Regions from separate parts of the Blautia acetica genome, predicted to be linked through region 2. Evidence: riboswitches for the same ligand, from Rfam matches in the RefSeq annotation. Region 2 holds a riboswitch; each other region holds the start of a gene.
The links. A riboswitch is a leader RNA that binds a small molecule or an ion and turns the genes downstream of it on or off. The one in region 2 is predicted to bind cobalamin.
Positions count from the first base shown of each region.

Region 1: it holds a riboswitch for cobalamin, as region 2 does, so the genes downstream of both, nikB (nickel ABC transporter permease) here and WBS51_RS05515 (ABC transporter substrate-binding protein) in region 2, are expected to answer to the same signal.
Region 3: it holds a riboswitch for cobalamin, as region 2 does, so the genes downstream of both, WBS51_RS10625 (prenyltransferase/squalene oxidase repeat-containing protein) here and WBS51_RS05515 (ABC transporter substrate-binding protein) in region 2, are expected to answer to the same signal.

Region 1 is NZ_JBBEWO010000015.1:19-6,870, reverse strand. It holds gene WBS51_RS10610 (oligopeptide/dipeptide ABC transporter ATP-binding protein) at 1-408, opposite strand, end outside; gene WBS51_RS10605 (ABC transporter ATP-binding protein) at 401-1,186, opposite strand; gene WBS51_RS10600 (ABC transporter substrate-binding protein) at 1,198-2,793, opposite strand; gene nikC (nickel transporter permease) at 2,793-3,632, opposite strand; gene nikB (nickel ABC transporter permease) at 3,633-4,571, opposite strand; cobalamin riboswitch at 4,706-4,884, opposite strand; gene WBS51_RS10585 (pyridoxamine 5'-phosphate oxidase family protein) at 4,970-5,602, opposite strand; gene WBS51_RS10580 (pyridoxamine 5'-phosphate oxidase family protein) at 5,634-6,035, opposite strand; gene WBS51_RS10575 (Rrf2 family transcriptional regulator) at 6,235-6,678, opposite strand.
Region 2 is NZ_JBBEWO010000005.1:158,141-164,992, reverse strand. It holds gene WBS51_RS05525 (glycosyl hydrolase 115 family protein) at 1-1,357, shown strand, start outside; gene asnA (aspartate--ammonia ligase) at 1,458-2,465, shown strand; cobalamin riboswitch at 2,513-2,704, shown strand; gene WBS51_RS05515 (ABC transporter substrate-binding protein) at 2,839-3,945, shown strand; gene WBS51_RS05510 (FecCD family ABC transporter permease) at 3,959-5,023, shown strand; gene WBS51_RS05505 (ABC transporter ATP-binding protein) at 5,020-5,778, shown strand; gene WBS51_RS05500 (SH3 domain-containing protein) at 5,861-6,511, opposite strand; gene WBS51_RS05495 (MATE family efflux transporter) at 6,610-6,852, opposite strand, start outside.
Region 3 is NZ_JBBEWO010000015.1:10,930-17,781, reverse strand. It holds gene WBS51_RS10630 (DUF4430 domain-containing protein) at 1-828, opposite strand, end outside; gene WBS51_RS10625 (prenyltransferase/squalene oxidase repeat-containing protein) at 838-3,624, opposite strand; cobalamin riboswitch at 3,759-3,951, opposite strand; gene WBS51_RS10620 (DUF4430 domain-containing protein) at 4,047-6,852, opposite strand, start outside.

The DNA of each region.
Region 1 (6,852 bases), on a different contig from region 2:
CAGAAGTTCTTTTGCCTTCGCCTCTTTTTCCCCTTTTTTCAGTCTCTTATAATTTTCCAACGGCTCGGTGAGAATGTCAATGACTTTTCGTTTGGGATGAAAGGACGCCAGCGGGTCCTGAAATACCATCTGCATCTTCTGCCGGTTCAGCCATTTCTCTTTTGCAGTCATTTCAGCCAGATTCTTTCCGTGAAAAAGGATTTCTCCTCTATCCGGCTGCTCCAGCTGCATCAGCATCCGCACCAGAGTCGATTTTCCGCAGCCGCTTTCCCCTACGATTCCCAGCGTCTTTCCTCTGTAAACTTCCAGACTGATGTCATTACAGGCTGTCAGCACTTTTTTCTTTGGCGCCGGAAACTGCCGCACCAGATGATTTGCCTGCAAAATACATTCTCTTTTCTCAAACAAAACGCGCTCCCTCCATTTCCGGTACTGCTGCCAAAAGCTTTCTGGTATAATCGCTTTTCGGATTGTGCAGCACTTCTTCTGTACTTCCCTGGTCTAGCACCTTTCCGTTCTGCATAATCAGCAGTTTATCTGCCATATAGGCCGCTACGCCCAGATTATGCGTCACCATGATAATTCCTGTCTGATAATCCCTTCGAAGTTCCATCATCTGGCGGACAATCCGCGCCTGAGTCGTCACATCCAGCGCGCTGGTGGGCTCGTCTGCCAGCAAAAGCCGGGGCTGAAAGGTCATAGCCATGGCAATTCCCACCCTCTGCCGCATACCGCCGCTTAGCTGATGAGGATAGCTTTTCATCACAGCTTCTCCGTCAGGCAGATGCATTTTTTTCAGCATATGAACAGCCCGGTTCCATGCTTCCTGTTTGGAAGCCCTACTGTGGGTACAGATATATTCCACATACTGACTGCCGATTTTCCGGATGGGATTTAAGGTTCCCCCGCAGTCCTGAAAAATCATGGAAATCTTCGTGCCTCTTAAGGTTCTCCATTCTTTTGGGGATTTTTCCGTCAGGGATTCGCCAAGGAACAGGATTTCACCCTCTGTAATTTTCCCGCCGCCTGCCAAAGCGCCCAAAATAGCCCGGATAACCGTGGTCTTTCCACTGCCGCTTTCTCCTGCAATACTGATGATTTCCCCTTTTTTCATAGAAAGGTTAAAATGCTCCAGCACAGGCGGCTGTCCTTCGTATTGAATCGTCAAATCTCTTATTTCCAGCATAATCTGCCTCTCTATTCTGCAAATGCAATGTCCTTTGTCAGCCAGTAATAGTCCATGGGATACAGGGTGGCTCCCTGCACCTCTTTGGAGGAAAACAGGTATGTGGTTTCATAGCCAAAAAAGACGGTTGCCGCATCATCCATAATCAGCTGCTGTATCTGAATAATCAAAGCTTTTCGTTTCTCTGGGTCAAATTCCTGCGCCAGCTGGTCTAAAAGCTTATCTGCCTCTTCGTTCTTATAGCCCGTCTGGTTCGACGCGGAAGTGCTGTACCAGTTTTCTCGGAGATACTTTTCCGGGTCTCCTGTATTTGCCACCAGAACATTCCAGATAAGCAAATCAAACTCCCCTGCATCCCGCATATCCAGCAGGGTTTCATAGCTTACGGTATTGAGTTTTACGTTGATGCCAATGTCCTTTAAGCTGGACTGGGCTGCCTGTGCATACACATTCAACTCTTCCCGGCTGGTATAAATAACGAAATTCAATTCCAGTTTTTCTCCGGATGGCTGCTCTACAAAGCCGTCCCCATCCTTGTCTATATATCCTGCCTCTTTTAGCAGAGCCTTTGCGCCTTCCGGGTCATAGGCATTTTCGTCCTGAAGCTGGTCAAAGCCAAAGTCCAACGTTGGAGGAACCGGCGCTTTTCCCGGTGTTGCGCCCCCTTCCAGCAGTGTGCTGCAGTAGGTTTCCCGGTCCAATGCCCGAATGATAGCCTGTCTTAACGCTTTGTCCTTTAAAACGCCGTTCTGATTCATAAAGGCGTAGGTGGAGCGCAGGGATTCCAGCTCCTGCACCTGAATACTGTCATCGTTTTCAAAATCTGCCAGGTTTTCCGTTTTCAAATTGTAGGCAATCTGGATTTCCCCTGTCTGCAAAGCCATGGAACGGGTGGTCTGGTCGTCGATACATTTTAATACCACCTTTTCAAGGGGTACCTCCCCACCCCAGTAATATTCATTTTTCACTACCACGCAGGAATCCGTGGGGCTAAAGGATTCCACCGCATAAGGTCCTGTGCAGATAGGACCGGACATGGCAAAGGACTCCGTATCCGCATTGGCATCCACAATGAGAAACAGCGGATCCGCAAGGCTGCCCGGAAGGACTGCCACCGGTTCTTTGGTGGTGATTTTCAGATTCTGTCCCTCTGTTTCTATGGAGGCAGGCGCGAAAAAGGTTTCCGCACGGTCGCTTAGAGAAAAGGTTCTCTCCAGAGAGGCTTTTACCAGCTCCGGTGTCATTTCTTCTCCATTTGAAAACTTCACGCCCTCACGGATTTTAAAAGTCCAGGTCAGCTTGTCCTGGCTATTTTCCCAGCTTTCTGCCAGACAGGGTACAATCTCTCCCTTTTCATCAAATTTTACCAGTGTTTCACCGATTCCATACCGGGATACCACCCAGCTGAAATACTGCTCTGTCGGTTCCAGTGTATCTGCAAAGCTGGTTACACCAATCGTCAGTTCCTGCTTTTCCTGTGCAGAAGAGGAGGAGGCACTGCCTTCTGATTTTTCTCCGTTTCCACTCCCGCATCCGGTCAGCAGAGACGCCGCCATACTTCCTGCCAACAGAGTGCTGCATATTCTTCTTACCCATTTCTTTTTCATTACGCTCTCCTTTTCTTTTCCTGTCTGGGGTCTAAAATATCACGGATACTGTCTCCCAGCATATTAAACACAACAACCACAATGACGATGGCAATTCCCGGATACAACATCAGCCAGGGAGCCTTGGTCAGATAAGTTCTGCCCTCGTTGAGCATAAGCCCCCACTCGGGAACCGGAGCCTGGGCGCCGAATCCCAGAAAGGACAGGGACGCCAGTTCCAACATCATGGTTCCGATATCTGTTGCCGCAGTCACCACCATGGTGGTAATCATATTGGGCAAAATGTAGTTCAGAATGATTTTATGATTTCGGGTTCCTGTTACTACGGCTGCCTCAATGTAAAGATTTTTCTTTATTTTCAGCACCATACTTCGAGCCAGTCTGGCATACTTTGTCCAGCTCACCGCCGAAATGGCAAGGACGGCATTGACCATACTGGGTCCTAAAAGACCTGCAATGGCAATAGCCAGCACCAGTCCGGGAAAGGAAATCATCATATCTGCAATCCTCATAATCACGGCATCCACAAACCCGCCGAAATATCCGGCCAGAATTCCCAGCGCAGTTCCCACCACAAAAATCACGGCAACCAGACAAAGGGTCATGACCAGAGAAGAACGGGTGCCGTAGATAACTCTGGAAAGCACATCTCTTCCCAGCTTATCCGTACCGCAGAGATATTCTCCTCCCGGCGCCTGCAAAGAATGGCTCATCACCGCCTCGTAGGGATCTTTGGGAGCAATCCACGGTGCAAATACGGCAATGGCGGCAATCCCCAGAGCCAGTGTGAGAAAAAGTGTAAACTGCCTGTTTGTCTTCAAAAATTTCCAAATTTTCACTTACCGCTCCTCCTTCAGTCTTGGGTCCAGCCGTTCATAGGAAAGGTCTACCAAAAGATTAATGCCCATGTAGAGCAGGGCAATCCACAAAACATAGCCCTGCACCAAAGGATAATCCCTGCAGGAAATGGCTTTTACCGCCATGCTTCCAAGCCCCGGCCAGTTATAAATAATTTCCACCACTGCCGTTCCGCCCAGCAGACTGCCCAGGGAAAGCCCCAAAAGCGTTACCAGAGGAAGCGTAGCATTGGGAAGCACATGTTTCCACAAAATCTTTTTCTCTGAAAGTCCCCTCATACGGGCCCCTGTAACGTAATCCTGCTGCAGCTCTTCCAGCACGGCAATCCGCACCTGTCTGGTGTATTTGGCAGACATGGCAATAGCCAGGGTAACAGCCGGCAACACCAGGGATTTAAAATCGGTACTTCCCCCGGACACGGTCACCCACCGAAGCTGCACCCCGAAAATACTGAGCAGAATCAGACCAATCCAGAAATTGGGAACCGAAACGCCGAAAAAAGTCAGGCCCCGCACCAGATAGTCCGGCCAGCGGTTGTGATAAACTGCTGACAATATTCCCAGTGGTATGGAAAACAATATCATAATAAGCAAAGATGCCAGTGCCAGCTTGAGGGTAGGAAAAAAGCAGGATACCAGTTTTTCCACCACCGGAACCTTCATGGAATAGGATTTTCCCATATCACCGGTCAGCACCCCTTTTAACCAGTTTCCGTACTGCACCAGAAAAGGCTTGTCCAGCCCCAGTTCTGCCCTGGTCTGCTCCAAAAGCTCCGGTGTGGGAATATTTCCACATTCGGTAAGCATAATTTCTGCCGGGTCACCAGGGGACAAATAGGTCAGGCCAAAGGTAAAAAAGCTGATTCCAAAAAGCACAATTACGATTTGCAAAAGCCGCCTGCCCAGGTTTTCTTTTTTCAAAATCTTCCACCTCCTGTTTTTATAACGGCAAAAAGACAATCTGATATATGCATATACAGACTGTCTCTACTCATAAAATTCGATATTGTTATTTGTACCTAACCGTATTTTAAGAGTTCTCATCAGCCGTGAGAAACTTCCCAAAGATATAAGCAGTTCTCCTGACTTCAACTCACCGCTTCTACAGCACCTTCCCAAAGTTTTCCTTCAGTGGCATACGCTGCAAAAACTCCTTGTTACAGTGGCGGGACCGTACCGGACTTGCACCGGTTTCTCTATGAATGCTTGCGCAACTTATATCCTGTTATGATTTCTGCCCCTAATTATACTGGAAGATTTTGAAAATTCAACACTTTATGTATCACAATTTGTTATGGATACACTTTTTAAGTCTTCTTTCACTCTGTGTCACCTCGTCCTCTCCTTTCTACAGCTTTAACCGGACATCTGCGGTAACAGTTTCCGCAGTGCAGACAATTTTGCTGCCTGATAACCCCGGCAGCGACGTCAATACACTGCTGGGGACAAGTCTGACTGCACACACCGCAGTGAATACATTTCCGGGTAATCACATATCCCTCCTGCTTCCGGCTGGCTTCTCCGAAAGAAAAGTCAAAGCGCTCTATGGGCTTTTTTGACAAATCAAACCATTCCCCCCGGCCCCTGTAAATCTGAAAAACGGTCAAAGCTTCTCTCGACTGTCGTGTGGGATAAATTTCATACATATAAGAATTTTTCTGAAACAAGTCTTCCACTCTGCCGCTGCCCAGTTCTTTTGCCTCTCCCTGTACGGAAACCGCTATACTGGAAAGGGTATCTTTTCCCCGGAGGGCGGTAAACGCAATATGTCTGTTGGCTTTCAGGCGACTGAAGAACTGCTTTCCTCTGGCCGTCAGAAAATACAGACTGCTTTCATCTCCATCCATCATATCAATGGCGCAAGTGACGGGATAGCCTTTTTCATCCACTGTGGAAAACACCACAGTATGCAGTTCCTTCACAATATACTTCAAACATTCCTGTGCAGTCATAAAAATCCCCCGTTTCTCTTATAAAATATCCTTAAAATGTATAGGTTCTCGGCGGGTTACCGGAGAAATCTGCAAGAACCGCTTTTGCTTCTGCCAAATAAAACACTTCAAAAATCGGATTGTCTGCGGTTTCGTACTGTCCCTTTACAATAGGATTCTCCATGCAGGCTTCTTTTACCTCCCGATTATCCTCAAAAACAGCTTTTCCGTTCAATCGAATCCAGGTATAATCCGGGCTGGATACGGTCACTTCCACATAGGGATTCTCTTTCATATCCTTAAAAACATCCTTGGTGTGATTGGTACAAAACCATAATTTCCCCTCTTTTTCAAAGCAGAACATAAAGGGACGGCATTTTGCCTTTCCGTCACGTCCAATGGTTGCAAGATACTGTACCGGGTTTTCCTGTAAAAATTTTACGACTTCATTCATGATGTTATGCTCCTTTTTCATTTGTTCGTTGTAATAACCTTGTTTACAACAACAGTATAACCCCTCTTAATTGTAATGTCAATAGTTACAACCATATTTTTTTCATTTTGCCATAAAAAATTCCCTTCCAAGCAAATTGTTTTCCTTTTTCAACATTTGCTTAAAAGGGAGCATGTCCTCTGACAGGCACTGTCTTTCTCTATTCTGTTTCTTTTGCCATACAGGTTCTGGCATCTTTTACCACATCTGCCAGCGTCATTTTTTCAAGTTCTCTCTCTAACGCATTCTGTACCTGGATAAGTCTGCCATCCAGCACCTGATGAATATTTCTTCCCACCGGACACAGGGGATTGGGACTTTCATGAAAATGAAAAAGACCCTCTTTTTCCACACATTCTACCGCACGATAAATATCCAGAAAGCTGATTTCTTCCAGCTTTCCCACAATCGACGCGCCTCCGCTTCCCCTCTGCACCTCCACAATTCCGGCGGCTTTCAGCTGGGACAGAATTTTTCGGATAATCACCGGATTCACATGCACACTGGATGCCAGAAATTCACTGGTGAGTTTGTATTTCCCCTGAAACGTATCTATACAAAGCAATATGTGTACGGCAATGGTAAAACGGCTTGAAATCTGCATACAGATTCCCCCCCTTTCTCTTTTTCTGATTCGTTGTACTAAATTATAAAACGGCCTTGCTGTCATGTCAATGAGTCATGACCACCCGCTTAGCGGGTGGCATGTTCTCCCCCTATAAGGGGATATTACCTGCTTGCGCCCGGAAGGCGCACTGAAGTCTGCTAACTGCACCAC
Region 2 (6,852 bases):
GGAGGAATATATCCGGTTGAATCATCTGCGCCGTCCGGAATCCTGCAGCAGTGAAGTCTATCATCCGGTACATTACCGGGAAGGCAGCCGTATGCGGAAACGGTGTGAGGAATTAGAGGAAACCAATGAAAGGCTGAGAGAAGCGCTGAAAGGAAGACGCTGTGAAGAGGCTTATTACAGTATGGTTTACTATCCGGCGGCGGCTTCTGCGAATTTGCTGCAGATGCATTTATATGCAGGATTTAACCATCTTTATGCGCGTCAGGGAAAAGCCATTGCCAATCTGATGGGAGAGAAAATGGAGCAGTGCATAGAGCGGGATGAAGCGCTGGCACAGGAGATGGCCGCATTTGCAGAAGGAAAATGGGCAGGTATGGAAATGGCGCTGCACATCGGGTTTACCAACTGGAACAGTGAGGACTGGAGATATCCGGTGCGCCACGTCCTGCGCCTGCCCCAGACACCCAGACTGGTGGTATCCCGCTGGGATGAAGAAGCACATTTTACCAATCAGTATTTTCCCACTCCTCTGGTTATTGAGGATTTTCTGGAGGAGAACAGCAAAGAAGTGGGACTGGAGATTGCCAATGGAGGACAGGGGGAAATCTGCTGGGAAATAAAAGAAACCTGCGACTGGCTTTTGTTTTCTGAAAAAGAGGGAAAAACAGCTTTACAGGACTGTGTTCTCCTGACTGTGGACAGGGAAAAACTGTCTGGCGAGGAAAAGACTTGTACTTTTTATGTGGTGGCAGGGGAAGAAAAGGTTCCGGTGTGTGTAAGGGCGAAAAGAGAGGAACTGCCTGCTCTGCCTGGGCATACAGCCATAAGCAGGAAAGGGATTTTTGCCATAGACGCGGTAAATTATGCGGAGAAAAAGGCCGGGGACTATAAGGGCGAAGCCGCTGAATATGGTTTGCTGACGGATTTTGGGAAATATGGAAGCGGTATGAAGGTATTTCCTGTGACAGCTGCCTTTGATGGAGATTTGCACGCGCCTTCTCTGACCTATGAGCTTTGGAGCAGGAGCGCAGGGAAAGGCAGGCTGCGCCTTTTTACATCTCCGGCTAATCCGCTGATGTACGGAGGAGAGCTGCGGGTGGGCATTTCCTGCAATGCCGGCGAGATACAAAAGCTTGTGCTTACAGACAGCAGGTATAAAGGCGGAGATAACGACTGCGCTGCCTGGGAGCGCGCTGTGCTGAACCAGGAGCATGTGGCAGAGATGGAAATTTCATTACAAGAAGGCCTCAACCGTATTACCGTGTACGCGGGGGAAGCGGGGATTGTGCTGGAAAGGCTTGTGGTGCTGGAAGGAGATGCGGAAATGGAGGACAGCTATCTGGGGATAGAAAAGTAATTATGGAAAAATTCCATATTTACATCTCCTGATTTTTGTATTAAACTAAGCATAGTATTTTAATGCTATAAAAACGTAAAATCTTACAGGAGGAAAGCACATGGGAAAAGTAATCATACCGGAAAATTATCAGTCCTGTTTATCCAGATACGAAACGCAGGAAGCAATCGGTGCCATTAAAAATCTTATGCAGAAAAAGCTGTGTATGGCACTGAAATTAAAGAGGGTGACTGCGCCGCTGTTTGTAGACCCGGCTTCTGGTCTGAACGACGACTTAAATGGCGTGGAACGCCCGGTTACCTTTGATATTCCGGACGCAGGAGTAAATGCACAGGTGGTACATTCTCTGGCGAAATGGAAACGTATGGCGCTGTACCGTTACGATTTTCATGTAGGTAAGGGACTTCTCACCGACATGAACGCAGTACGCAGGGATGAAGAACTGGATAATCTGCATTCTGTTTATGTAGACCAGTGGGACTGGGAAAAAATCATTACCAGAGAAGACCGGAATCCGGAATACCTGAAAAATACAGTGAATCGTATTGTGGGTGCCATCTGTAATGCCCTGGATGAAATTAAATACCAGTATGAGCATTTGGACACAGAGCTTTCCAGAGAAGTTTCTTTTATTACCACACAGGAACTGGAAGATTTATACCCTGATTTCACACCAAAGGAAAGGGAAAATGCCTATACAAAAGAGCATAAAACCGTGTGCATTATGCAGATTGGAGATGTGCTGGCCTCAGGGCAGAAACATGACGGAAGAGCGCCGGATTATGACGACTGGAAATTAAATTGTGATATTCTCTTCTGGCACGAACCTCTGCAGTGTGCGCTGGAGATTTCTTCCATGGGAATTCGTGTGGACGAAAAAGCCCTGGATGAGCAGCTTACCAAAGCAGGCTGTGATGACAGAAGAAATCTTCCTTTCCACAAAATGCTGCTGGAGGGAAAACTGCCTCTGACCATTGGCGGCGGTATCGGACAGTCCCGGATTTGTATGCTGCTTCTGAAAAAAGCCCATGTGGGAGAGGTACAGGCCTCTCTTTGGGATGAAGAGACATTGAAAGCCTGTGAAAAGGCGGGAATCGAAATTCTTTAACTTTCTTGCAACTTTTGCCGGAATGTGTTAGATTAAGGATGTTTAAACAAAGAATGGTTCTGTTGAGTGAATAATTTTGCGAAATTATCTGAAAAGGGAACGAAGTGAGAATCTTCGACGGTCCGGCCACTGTAAACAGGGAGTCTGCTTCAGAGACGCCATTGCATACAAATATGTGAGAAGGCAGAAGCAGATGAGGAGCTGTAAGTCAGGAGACCTGCTTGGCAGAAAAAGATGAAACTTCCGGGTAAAAGTGCACATCTATAAAACCGCAGGCGAGGGATTTGCGGAAGAAAAGGTCTGTTTTTCTTTTTACAGGAAAGGCAGGCCTTTTCGTTTACGCGGATGGAAAGGCGAAAGGAGCAGTACGACAATGAAGAAAAAAGCAGTATGCAGCAAAGTGACCGCCATTTTACTGGCCGCAGGTATGACAATGGGAATGACTGCCTGCCAGGGAAACAGCAGCGACAGTACAGAGGAACAGAGAAGAAGCGCGGAAAGTATTAAAGAAGACAACCAGGCAGAGAACAGTGCTTCCGCAAAAGAGGAAGACCCACAGACAGAAAATACGAAAAAGACGGAATATCCGCTGACGATTACCACTTACGGTAAAGATGGAAAGGAATACTCCACAACTTACGAAAAAGCGCCTGAAAAAGTGCTGGCTGTGTATCAGGGCTGTATAGAAACCATGCTGGAGCTGGGGCTGGAAGACCATCTTGCGGCCACGGCAGGTCTGGACAATGAGGTTCCCGAAGCACAGAAATCCGCTTTTTCCAAGGTGAAATATTTAGATGAATTTACACCCTCTAAGGAAACCGTTACCATGCTGGAGCCGGATATGATTTTTTCCTGGAGTTCTCTTTTCGGAGACAAAACACTGGGAGACGCACAGGAATGGATTGACAAGGGAACGAATGTATACATCAGCAGCAACACGGCAGTGGCAGAAAAATCTCTGGAGAATGAATATACGGATATTCTGAACATGGGAAAGATTTTCGATGTACAGGATAAGGCGGAAGGAATTGTAAATGAAATGAAGGATACCATAGCAACCGTGAAAGAGGAGACAAAGGGAGAGACGGAAAAGCCTTCCGTGCTGGTACTGGAATCAGGAAAGGACGGATTTACCAATTATGGACAGGACTCTCTTGCGGGAGATATGGTAACACAGCTTGGGGGAACACTGGCGAATCCGGATGGTTCTTCTCTCGGAAAAGAAGATGTGATTACCGCCAATCCGGATGTGATTTTTGTAGTATATATGCCATATTCCGGAGATGACCCGGAAACGGTGAAGCAGGAAAAGCTGAATGTACTCCTGGAGGACGAGACTTATGCAAGTCTGGATGCAGTGAAAAATCAGAGAGTGGTACCCATTATGCTCAGCGAAATGTATGCCAGTGCAACAAGGACACAGGACGGTATTGAAACCATTGCAAAAGGACTTTATCCGGATTTGAAATTAGGAGAATAGAGGTGCAGGTGCTGTGACAAAGAAGGGCTTAAAAACTTCTGCTTATAGGGTGGCTGTCCTTGCATTGGTGGCGGGGCTGGTATTTTCAATACTGGCCTCCATTACGTTTGGAAATGCAGATATTTCTATAAAAGAAGTGTATCGCGTTATTTTTTACGAAATTTTTCATATAGATGCTCTGTCCGAGTATTCCGGGGGAGCTGTGCATGATGTGGTATGGCTCATACGGTTTCCCAGAGTTCTTTTGGCTGCTGCGGTAGGAATGGCACTTTCCATTTGCGGTGTTGTTATGCAGGCTGTGGTGAAAAATCCGCTGGCAGACCCTTATGTACTGGGGGTATCTTCCGGGGCTTATCTGGGAGCGGCGCTGGCCATTATGCTGGGAGTTGGTTCCGCTCTTGGTGACAATGCGGTAGGTATTCTGGCCTTTGCAGGGGCTGTGCTGGCTTCTTTTGCAGTTTTGTTTATATCCGGCATGGGAGGCCGGTCAAATGCCGGAAAACTGATTCTGGCAGGTATGGCTGTGAGTTCGGTCTGCGCGGCTTTTGCCAACTTCATTATCTATATTGCCCAGGATAAAAACGCTACGGCAGAAATTACATACTGGAGTATGGGAAGTCTGGCTTCTGCAGACTGGGACAATATCCGGATACTGCTGCCCATGATACTGGTTATCTCTGCTGTGTTCTGGAGTCAGTACCGGAAGCTGAACCTTATGCTGTTAGGCGATGAAACGGCCATTACGCTGGGAACGGATTTGCATACAACCAGAATTTTTTGTATGCTGCTGTCTGCGCTTATGGTAGGCTTTACGGTATGTGCGGCAGGTATGATAGGTTTTGTAGGGCTGGTGATTCCCCATGCCATGCGTATGCTCTTTGGAACAGACCACAAAAGGCTGATTCCCTTAAGCGCTCTTTCCGGGGCGGTGTTTCTTATCTGGGCAGATGTAGTGTGCAGAATTATCCTGAAAAACGCAGAACTTCCGGTGAGTATTCTGATTTCTCTGATTGGAGCGCCCTGCTTTATTTACCTTATGGCAAGGAAATCCTATGGATTCGGAGGTGGACGGGAATGAATCTTTCAACGGAAAATATCCGCTTGTCTTATGGGGCACAGGAGATTTTAAAAGGGGTCAGCATAAACGGAAACACCGGAGAATTTATTGGAATCATAGGGCCAAACGGAAGTGGAAAATCCACGCTTTTAAAGTGTATTTACCGCATTTTAAAGCCTCATGCAGGACAGGTTTTTCTGGACGGAGAAGAACTTTCCGGTATCAGTATCCGGAATTCAGCAAAAAAAATGGCTGTGGTGGCACAGCACAATTATTACAATTTTGATTTTTCCGTTATGGAAGTGGTGCTTATGGGAAGAGCGCCTCACAAAAAGACCATGGAAAGAGACAATGCCAAAGATTTTCAGATAGCCCAAAAGGCCCTTGAGACCGTGGAAATGGAAGGTTTTGCGAACCGGAGTTTTTCTACTTTGTCGGGAGGAGAGCAGCAAAGAGTGATTCTGGCAAGAGCCCTGGCACAGCAGACGCCCTGTCTGATACTGGATGAACCTACCAATCATTTGGACATTACCCATCAGATACAGTTGATGAAGATTGTGAAAAATCTGAAGGTTACGGTGATTTCCGCTGTTCATGATTTAAATATAGCTGCCATGTTCTGTGACCGGCTGTATGTGCTTCAGGACGGGGAAATCGTGGGGCAGGGAACTCCCCAGGAAGTATTGACTGCAGAATTTATCAAAAAGATTTACCGTGTGGAAACGGAAATTGTATACGACAGTGCGGGACAGCTTCACGTACTGTTTCAGAAATAGTAAAGAAAAAGAGGCTGCCGCATTCAGTGTATAGCAAGAAGATTTCGGATTGCTGTACACTGCATGCGGCAGCCTCTTTTCGTCAATAGGAAATGTAATCCTGCCATACATATCCTGTCTGATTTTCATAAATAATCCGATACCAGCCATTCTCGCAGATACCCGTAACTCTTACAGAAGCTCCTCCGTCTAACTGTCCCAGAATTTCAGAACCGCTCTGCGCATCGGCCCGGACGTTTACACTGCTGACAATGGTGCCGGTGCCGCTGGTCTGTTCTACGGATACGCCGCTTGCCGGTTCGTCCTGTCCTTCGTCTTCGCTGGTAATAGCAGAGCCGCTGATACCGGTCAGGTTTTCCTCTGCCTTTTCAGCCAGGTTCAGGACACCGGAATTGTCATCTGTAGAGATAATTTTCCGTACCTTTGCCTTGCTGGCATCCCCGTCGGTTACTGCGCCCACATAGACAATGGTAACGCTGTTGCCGGGAATAATGCCGTTTTCCAGTTCCAGGCTGGCGTCAGAGCAGTTGTCAAAAGTCAGTTTTTCTCCCTTATCTGTTTTCAGAGAAAGTTCAGAGCCCGTGAAGCTGGTTAATGTACCGCTTACAGAAGCGGATACTGCATCCAGCTCCGCTTCCTCCTGGGCCTCTTTATCCTTGCCGCAGGCGGACAAAAAGAGAAATCCCATGGTGAAAAGCAGCAGGGCATATTTTTTTGAGAACTGTTTTGCCATAAACAAGACCTCCTGTTTGGTAGAATTTGAAAATAATATACAGCAAAATAATATATCAGTCAAATAACAAAATTATGACGCAAGGAAAAGAGAAACACTCAAGGCTGTGCTTCCCATTTTTCCAGATGTTTCCGAAAAATCAACAGAAACGCAATGGTGGACATGACAGCGCCGATACCGTCTGCAAGAGGCTGGGCATAAAAGGCGCTTTTGGCTCCAAAGAAGATGGGAAGTACAATGGTAAAAAGCATGTAATCTCCCTTTCGCCAGAGGGAAAGTACCAGGGCTGTTTTGCTTCTTCCAAGAGCGGTAAACCCATCCACAAAGACGTACTGGAAGCT
Region 3 (6,852 bases), on a different contig from region 2:
GCTGCAGCCATAGTTGGGATACCAGCCATTGACCTCATACATCCAGCCGGAATATCTCCCGCAGTCAAATTCATACAGGTTGTTGATACCTTCCACATAAGCGCTGTTGTACTTTGGGGTGAAGCTGGCTTCCATATGAATACGGTTGTTCTGGGTTTCTCTCAGCAATACATCATACACAGATTCTCCCTGATAGAAAGTCACTTCCCGCTCACTGAAAATAACACCATCCTCCGGCACCAGTACATCCTTTCCCTCTGTCAAATCTGACATATTGTCCAGTATGGTGTCACAGGAAATGCTCAGATAACAGGTTCCCGGCTTACTCTTGTCGATTTCCACGCTCCCCGGTTCTACGGGGTTCGGCTTTCCTTCCGGAATGGGGTCTGTCAGATACTGGTCTTGCTCTGTAGACGTACCGTCACTGTAGGTTACCGTTCCATTGCTCCCCGTACTCCCTTCGCCAGAACTGTCCTCCCCCTTCTCTGTATGGCTGTCTGCATTTCCTGCTGCACTTTGTTCCGAGGATTTGTTCTCCTGGTATTTCGTATAATCTGCCTCTCTGTCTTCCGCAGACTCGACATCCAGGTACTCGTCTTCCCCAGCTTCCAACGCTTCCTCTTTTTCTGCGCTGTCCGTCTTTTTCTCTTCTGCTTTTTTCCCGGTATCTTTTTTCTTGGTTCCTTCTGTCTCCGTCCAGGCATCGCTGTCCGCGGTTTTCTCCTGCCCCGGCACAGCCAGTTTCTCCGTACCGCAGCCAACTGTTGTAAAAGCAAGTGCTGCAGCCAGCGCCAGAATTCCCATTGTTTTTCTGATTGTTTTTCTCATGTATTCCACCTACTGTCTTTTCCTTTTGATATACCAGATAATGCCGCCTGCAATTCCGGCCAGCGCCACCACAGTACCTGTTAAAACTGCCGGTAATGCACTTTTTTCCTCTGCCGCTTCTGCGCTGGTTTTTTTACTGTTTTCAGCATCTGCTCCTGTACTTTTTTTTGCTGTAACCGTTTTCTCTGTATTGGGTGCCGCAGAAGCAGCCTCCTTTTCCTCCAGTTCGTTTAAAGATTTTGTCTTTGCTTTCTTTGCAAGGAAATACTCGCCGCCTGTCTTCACAAGAAATTTCGTCTGTTTATCTTTTACCGTAACCTTCTGGATATACTCTGCTTTTCGCTCTTTTTCCTTGTATTTCATCAAAAGGTATTTGCCGTCCTCCTGACCGGTGGTAAGCTCCACCTGCATTTCTCCCGGAAGTTCGCCCTTCTCATCAAAGGAGAAAATATAGGGGTTTTCAGACAATTTCTGAATATCTTCTGCATAATCACTGCCTTCCCGGATACCGACTTTCATATCTTTCACTGTCTTGATATCCTTGCCGTTGACCGTCAGGGTATACGGTTTATCCTTGCCCGTTTCTCCCTTGATTTTCAGGTTTTTATCCTTTCCCTTCACGGCTTCAAAAGCCGCCTTTTCCACTACACCGTTCTTCACCTCAGCTTCTGTGGTGTTGGATTCGGTTTTCTTTTTCGCTGCAGATTTCTTCGCACTGCCTGCAGACGTACTCTTTTTCGCGGTATTTGCAGATTTCTTCGTACCTTTCAGAACGCTTTCATCTGTCGTAACGTCACTGGTGCCGGAAAGGGCTTCTGTCTCATCTTCAAATCCCATATTCCCCTTTTTCAGGGTGTAAATTCCGCCTGCGGATACATCACAGGTCAGCACACCGTCCACAGCGCCGGTCCACTGCATCTCATTCCCGTTGATGTTATACAACATAAACACACCGTCTTTAAACGTACAGGGCATGGAAATTTCCACTTCACCGGGAAGCGCGCCTTCGTGTTTCAGCGCAAACTGCAGGGCGTCTTCTTTCTGCTGAATTTCCACCTCTGCATTCATATCCGCCGGTTCTGCTATCTTCTTTCCTTTTACGCGAATGGTGTAGCCTTCTCCTTCATAAATATAATCCATTCTGGAAGCCTGGGCTTTCTCAAAAATTTCCTTTCCAATAATGCCTCTCTCCAGCTTGTCCACAATGCTTTCTGCAATTCTCAAGTCATCGATTCTTGTGACAAAAGACTTATTATTTTCGGGAAGCGTATGATAAATAGAAAGCAGTTCTTCCACGGTATCTTTTTCTTTTAAAGTAATCTTCAAAGGATTTAACTCATTCCAGATGCGATGATCCAACGCTTCTACTTCTGCTTCCTGTCTGTCTATTTCTTCTCCCTTTGCCTGCAAAATGTTGCGGAAACTTTCTTTTTCTTCAAAGTCTTTCAAAAGTTCCAGTTCGACTTTGAGATTATAAACCCTTTGTTTTTCTGCAAGTGTAATCTGTTCCGGCAGCGCATTCAGTTTACTGCGGAAGGCCTCTATATTTTCTTCCGATTCCGTTCCCTCATCGGGGGTCTCTGTATCTGTCATGTCGTACAGACTGGTCTGCCCGTTTACCGCCCTGGACCAGGCCAGAAGGGCTAAAGTTCCCTGGTCGGTTGCCATGGCATCACTGCCGCCGCCTTTTATATGCTCAAAAGAACCGTCTTCTTTTTGGAATCTCAGGATTTCATCCAGCAGGGTTTTTCCGTTTTTCATAAATTTATCCTGTTCCAAAAGAGATACATCAATGGCTGACAGAGCAATCACGACCTGTGCCGTACTCTCCAGATTTTTTACCGGTTCTTCCCCTTCAGAAATGTAAGAACTGCCGTATCCGCCGTCTGCGTCCTGCATGGAAGCCAGCTTATCCAATCCCCGGTTTAAAGCCGCACCAACGTCTGCCCGTTCTTTATACGGCGCCAGCGCCTGCATAGCCATAGCAGTAATATCCGGGTCTGCCACTTTCCCCTGCAAAGCCCAGCCGCCGCCGGAAAGTTCCTGTGAAAGGATTTTCTGAATCAGATTTTCCCGGGTAGTCTGGGTTCCTTCTCCTTCTCGCTCAGGAATTTCGTAATCTTTCGTATCCAGCGCAATCAGGGCAAAAATAGTTCCGTTAATGCCCTGTTGATTCACCTTCTCAAATTTTGCTAATGGCTTCAGCAGATTATAGCCATTTATCCGGGAAGGGTCTGTTCCAATAGAGGACAGCGCCATGATGACTCTGGAATATTCCGTATATTTTGCGTTGTGAAGCACTCCGTTTGTGTCATCTAGTTTCATATATAAATTTGCCAGATAATTTGCTTTTGCCGTGTCGCTCAAGTATCCGGCTCTGGCCATGGCCATCACAGACCATTCGCCTCCAATAGTATCCACCACCGGAGAAGTCACCGCAGACTGCAGATACTTTTCCGCCTTATCAAGAGCTTCCTGGACGGTAGGATTTTGGGCCTCGGCAATGTCTGCAGTCCCCCGCAAAATCTGACTTTCCTCTTCTCCGGTTCCCGGCAGCACCTCATCCGCAGTTCCCGGAAGGATTTCCTCCTGATAACCTTCAGACTCCTGTGTGATTTCTGTGCCCATGCCGTTTAATATTTCTTCCGTACCCGGTTCTGATACCGTTTCTTCTGTGGAAACCTGTGCCTCCACAGCTGTCTCCTGTCCTGTATCTGCCAGAACTGCCCCCGGAGACTGCACTGCCAGCAGAATGGACATGGCTGACACTACAAGCTTTAATTTTTTTCTGTTCATGCTCTCATCCTTCCTCTATCTTTCCTGATACACATAAAAAAGAGCCCCCTCACCATTTTCCGGTAAAGGAACTCTGTTCTTTTGAATTATGAAATTTTAAAATGCATACAACAACAAAATCTCCTCCGCCCGGAAATATTTTTAAAATAATGGCAGATATTCTGACTTAGTCTCACCCTCGGAAACGCCTTCTCAAACTTCTTGTAAGTTCAATGGCAACTGTTTCTTCGTCAACATCACAGCAGAGGCAACTGTATCGGACTTCCACCGATTTCCCTTTTAACTCTGCATTTTCTGCGTGCAGAGACCATCATGTGTATGCAGTTATGAATCTATTACCATACTACACAAACAGGCAGAAAATGTCAAGGAATTTGTAAAAAACAGCAAAGTCCCGAAGAACTTTGCCGTTTTTGCTGTCCTTATTTCATCTGCTGTCTATTTTTCTTATAAACAGCTGTTCCAAAAGCTGCCGCGGATACTGCCAGCATGAGCAGCAGAACGCTGATTGGTGCTTCATCACCTGTCTTGGCACCTGTGCCTTTTAATGTACCGCTTCCACTGTTTCCGCTTCCATTGTTTCCACTTCCATTGCTGCCGTTATTTCCATGGTTTCCGGAACCATTGTTTCCGTTGGAGGCCGGTGTGTCAATGACTACGCCAAAGCTGTCTAAGCTCTTTACCTCTACCGAAACAGCTTCATCGGTTACCTTTCCGGTCAGTTTTTCCACTTTGGAATCGCTGCAGTGAAGTACAGTCAATTCTTTGCCATTATAATCCTTTCCTACCGGAATGGATAATACACACGCAGACGGAAGTTCGATTTCTTTTCCATTCTTTGTGAGTTTGATGTTGTACAGACGGAATACGGATTTGTCAGAAGCAATTTCTTTTCTCATCTTTTCTACGTCTGCATTGTCTTTTCCGATTGGAGTAACTGCCAGTTCCATATCAGAGGTCAGACCCTCTCCTTCCAGTTTCACGCCGTATTTTTCATTTACCAGCATTTTTACACTTTCCGGTTTGCCTGGGTTTGGGTTTGGATTCTGGTTGTTATCTTCCAGTTTCTTCAACTCTTCCTCTGCTTTTTCCAACTTGGCAAGAGTTTCTTTGCTTACCAGCTTCTTCTGAGCATCTGTCAAAGCGTCATAGGCTTTTCTGGCTGCTTCAATGGCTGCTTTGCTTTCCAGAGTAATCTTATCCCCGATAGCATCAATCTTACCTGCAGCTGCATCTGCTGCCGCCTGGTCTTTCTTCTGATTTTCTGCCTGCTCTTTCAGTTCTGCCAGTTTCTTCTCTGCAGTGGTGAGCTTTGCAAGATTGTCTTCTCCTACCAAATTCTTCTGAGCATCTGTCAAAGCATTATAAGCTGTTCTTGTTTCTGTAATAGCTTTTTCGCTTTCCAGGGTTACTTCTCCGATGGCGTTAATCTTTTCGATTACTGCATTGGCTTTTTCCTGGTCTGCAGCTGCCTGCTGTTTCAACACTTTCAGTTTTGCTTCTGCAGCTTTCAGTGTTTTAAGTTCCGTTTCGCTTATAAACTTTTTCTGCGCTTCTGTCAGCTTGTCATATGCAGCTCTGGCTTCTGTAATAGCCGCTTCGCTTTCCAGAGTGACCTCCCCGATGGCGTTAATCTTTTCGATTACTGCATTGGCTACCTTCTGGTCTTCCTCGGCCTGCTGTTTCAATTCTGCCAGTTTCTTCTCCGCATCTGTCAATTTTGCAAGATTTTCTGTTCCTACCAATTCTTTCTGTGCATCCGTCAGCTTATCATAAGCAGTTCTTGCCTCTGTAATAACTGCTTCGCTTTCCAGAGTGACCTCTCCGATGGCGTTAATCTTTGCAATTACACTTTCGGCTGCCAGTTTATCCTGACTCATCTGCTCTTTTGCCTCTTCCATAGCCTTTTTCAGATTTTCCGTTGCTGTTTCAATTTCAGCTTTTGGAGTAATCACTGCGGAAACCAGTTCCACTGCTTTATCATAGGCCGCTTTCACTGCCGGTGCAGCCATAAGCATGTCTCTGTCTTCATTGACTTCTGCCATAACTCTTGTGATTTCATCTTTATTGCAGATATCCAATACCGGATCCGTGTTTCCATACTCATATCCGGTCAGGTCTGTGCCGTATCCCCACAATGTGAACTGATATCTGAGTACATCTCCGTCTTTTGGTACATAGCTTGCCATTCCATAACCCACTTCCACGCCATTTACATGGTACATCCAGCCGGACATAAAGCTGTAGTCAAATTCACCAAGGGCATCTCCCTCCTGGGATTTTCCGTTTTCCAATGCTTCTTCGGTTGTCGGGCCTCCAAGTTTTTCGGAAATATAATCCGGTACTTTTACATGGTCTGAACCAAGATCTGCTCCCTTAATGGCTTCCAGATATGCTGCCGAACCGTCTTCTCCCACCCAGTTTTCTGCTCCAATGACTTTTTTCAGAATATCAACCGCATTATCACCTTTTTCAAACGGCACGATTACCGGCTCGTGGATGTAGCCCTGTCCGATAGTAAATCTCTCTACGGATACCACTACATGACCGTTTCCGGCTTCTTCCTCCAGTTTTTTCAGGTCTTCCTCGGCCTTTTCCAAAAGTTTAAGAACGTCTTCACTTATTAATTTCTTCTGGGAATCTGTCAGCTTGTCATAAGCAGCTCTGGCTTCTTCAATGTCGTTCTTACTTTCCAGTGTCACTTCTCCAATGGCCTTAATCTTTTCGATTACTGCATCAGCTGCTTTCTGGTCTGCCGCCTGCTCTTTTAACTCTGCCAGTTTCTCCTCTGCCTCTGTCAGTTTTCCATAGTTGGTTACTAACTTCTTCTGCGCTTCTGTCAGCTTGTCATAGGCAGTTCTGGCTGCTTTGATTGCCGCTTCGCTTTCCAGCGTTACTTCTCCGATGGCATCAATTTGTTTGATAACGGATTTTACTGCTGCGGTATCCTTATCCATCGCATCTGTAAGGTCATACAAACGGTTTTCATTTTCTGCAAAGCGCCTGTACGCTTCCATTGCGTAAGTCACCTGCTGGGTAGCCATGCCATTGCCTTTCTGTCCCTGCTGCCACATAAAGCCGCTCTCTGCCTTGTAGCTGTCCAGATTTTTTACGATATTCTTATTTCCCGTTTTTGTGAATCCGTTGCTTTTGTCCAGAGGATCAATGCCTGCTGCGGTAAGGGCCGTAAGAACCTGTGCGGTTGTACAACTGTTTTCTTTTCCGCTA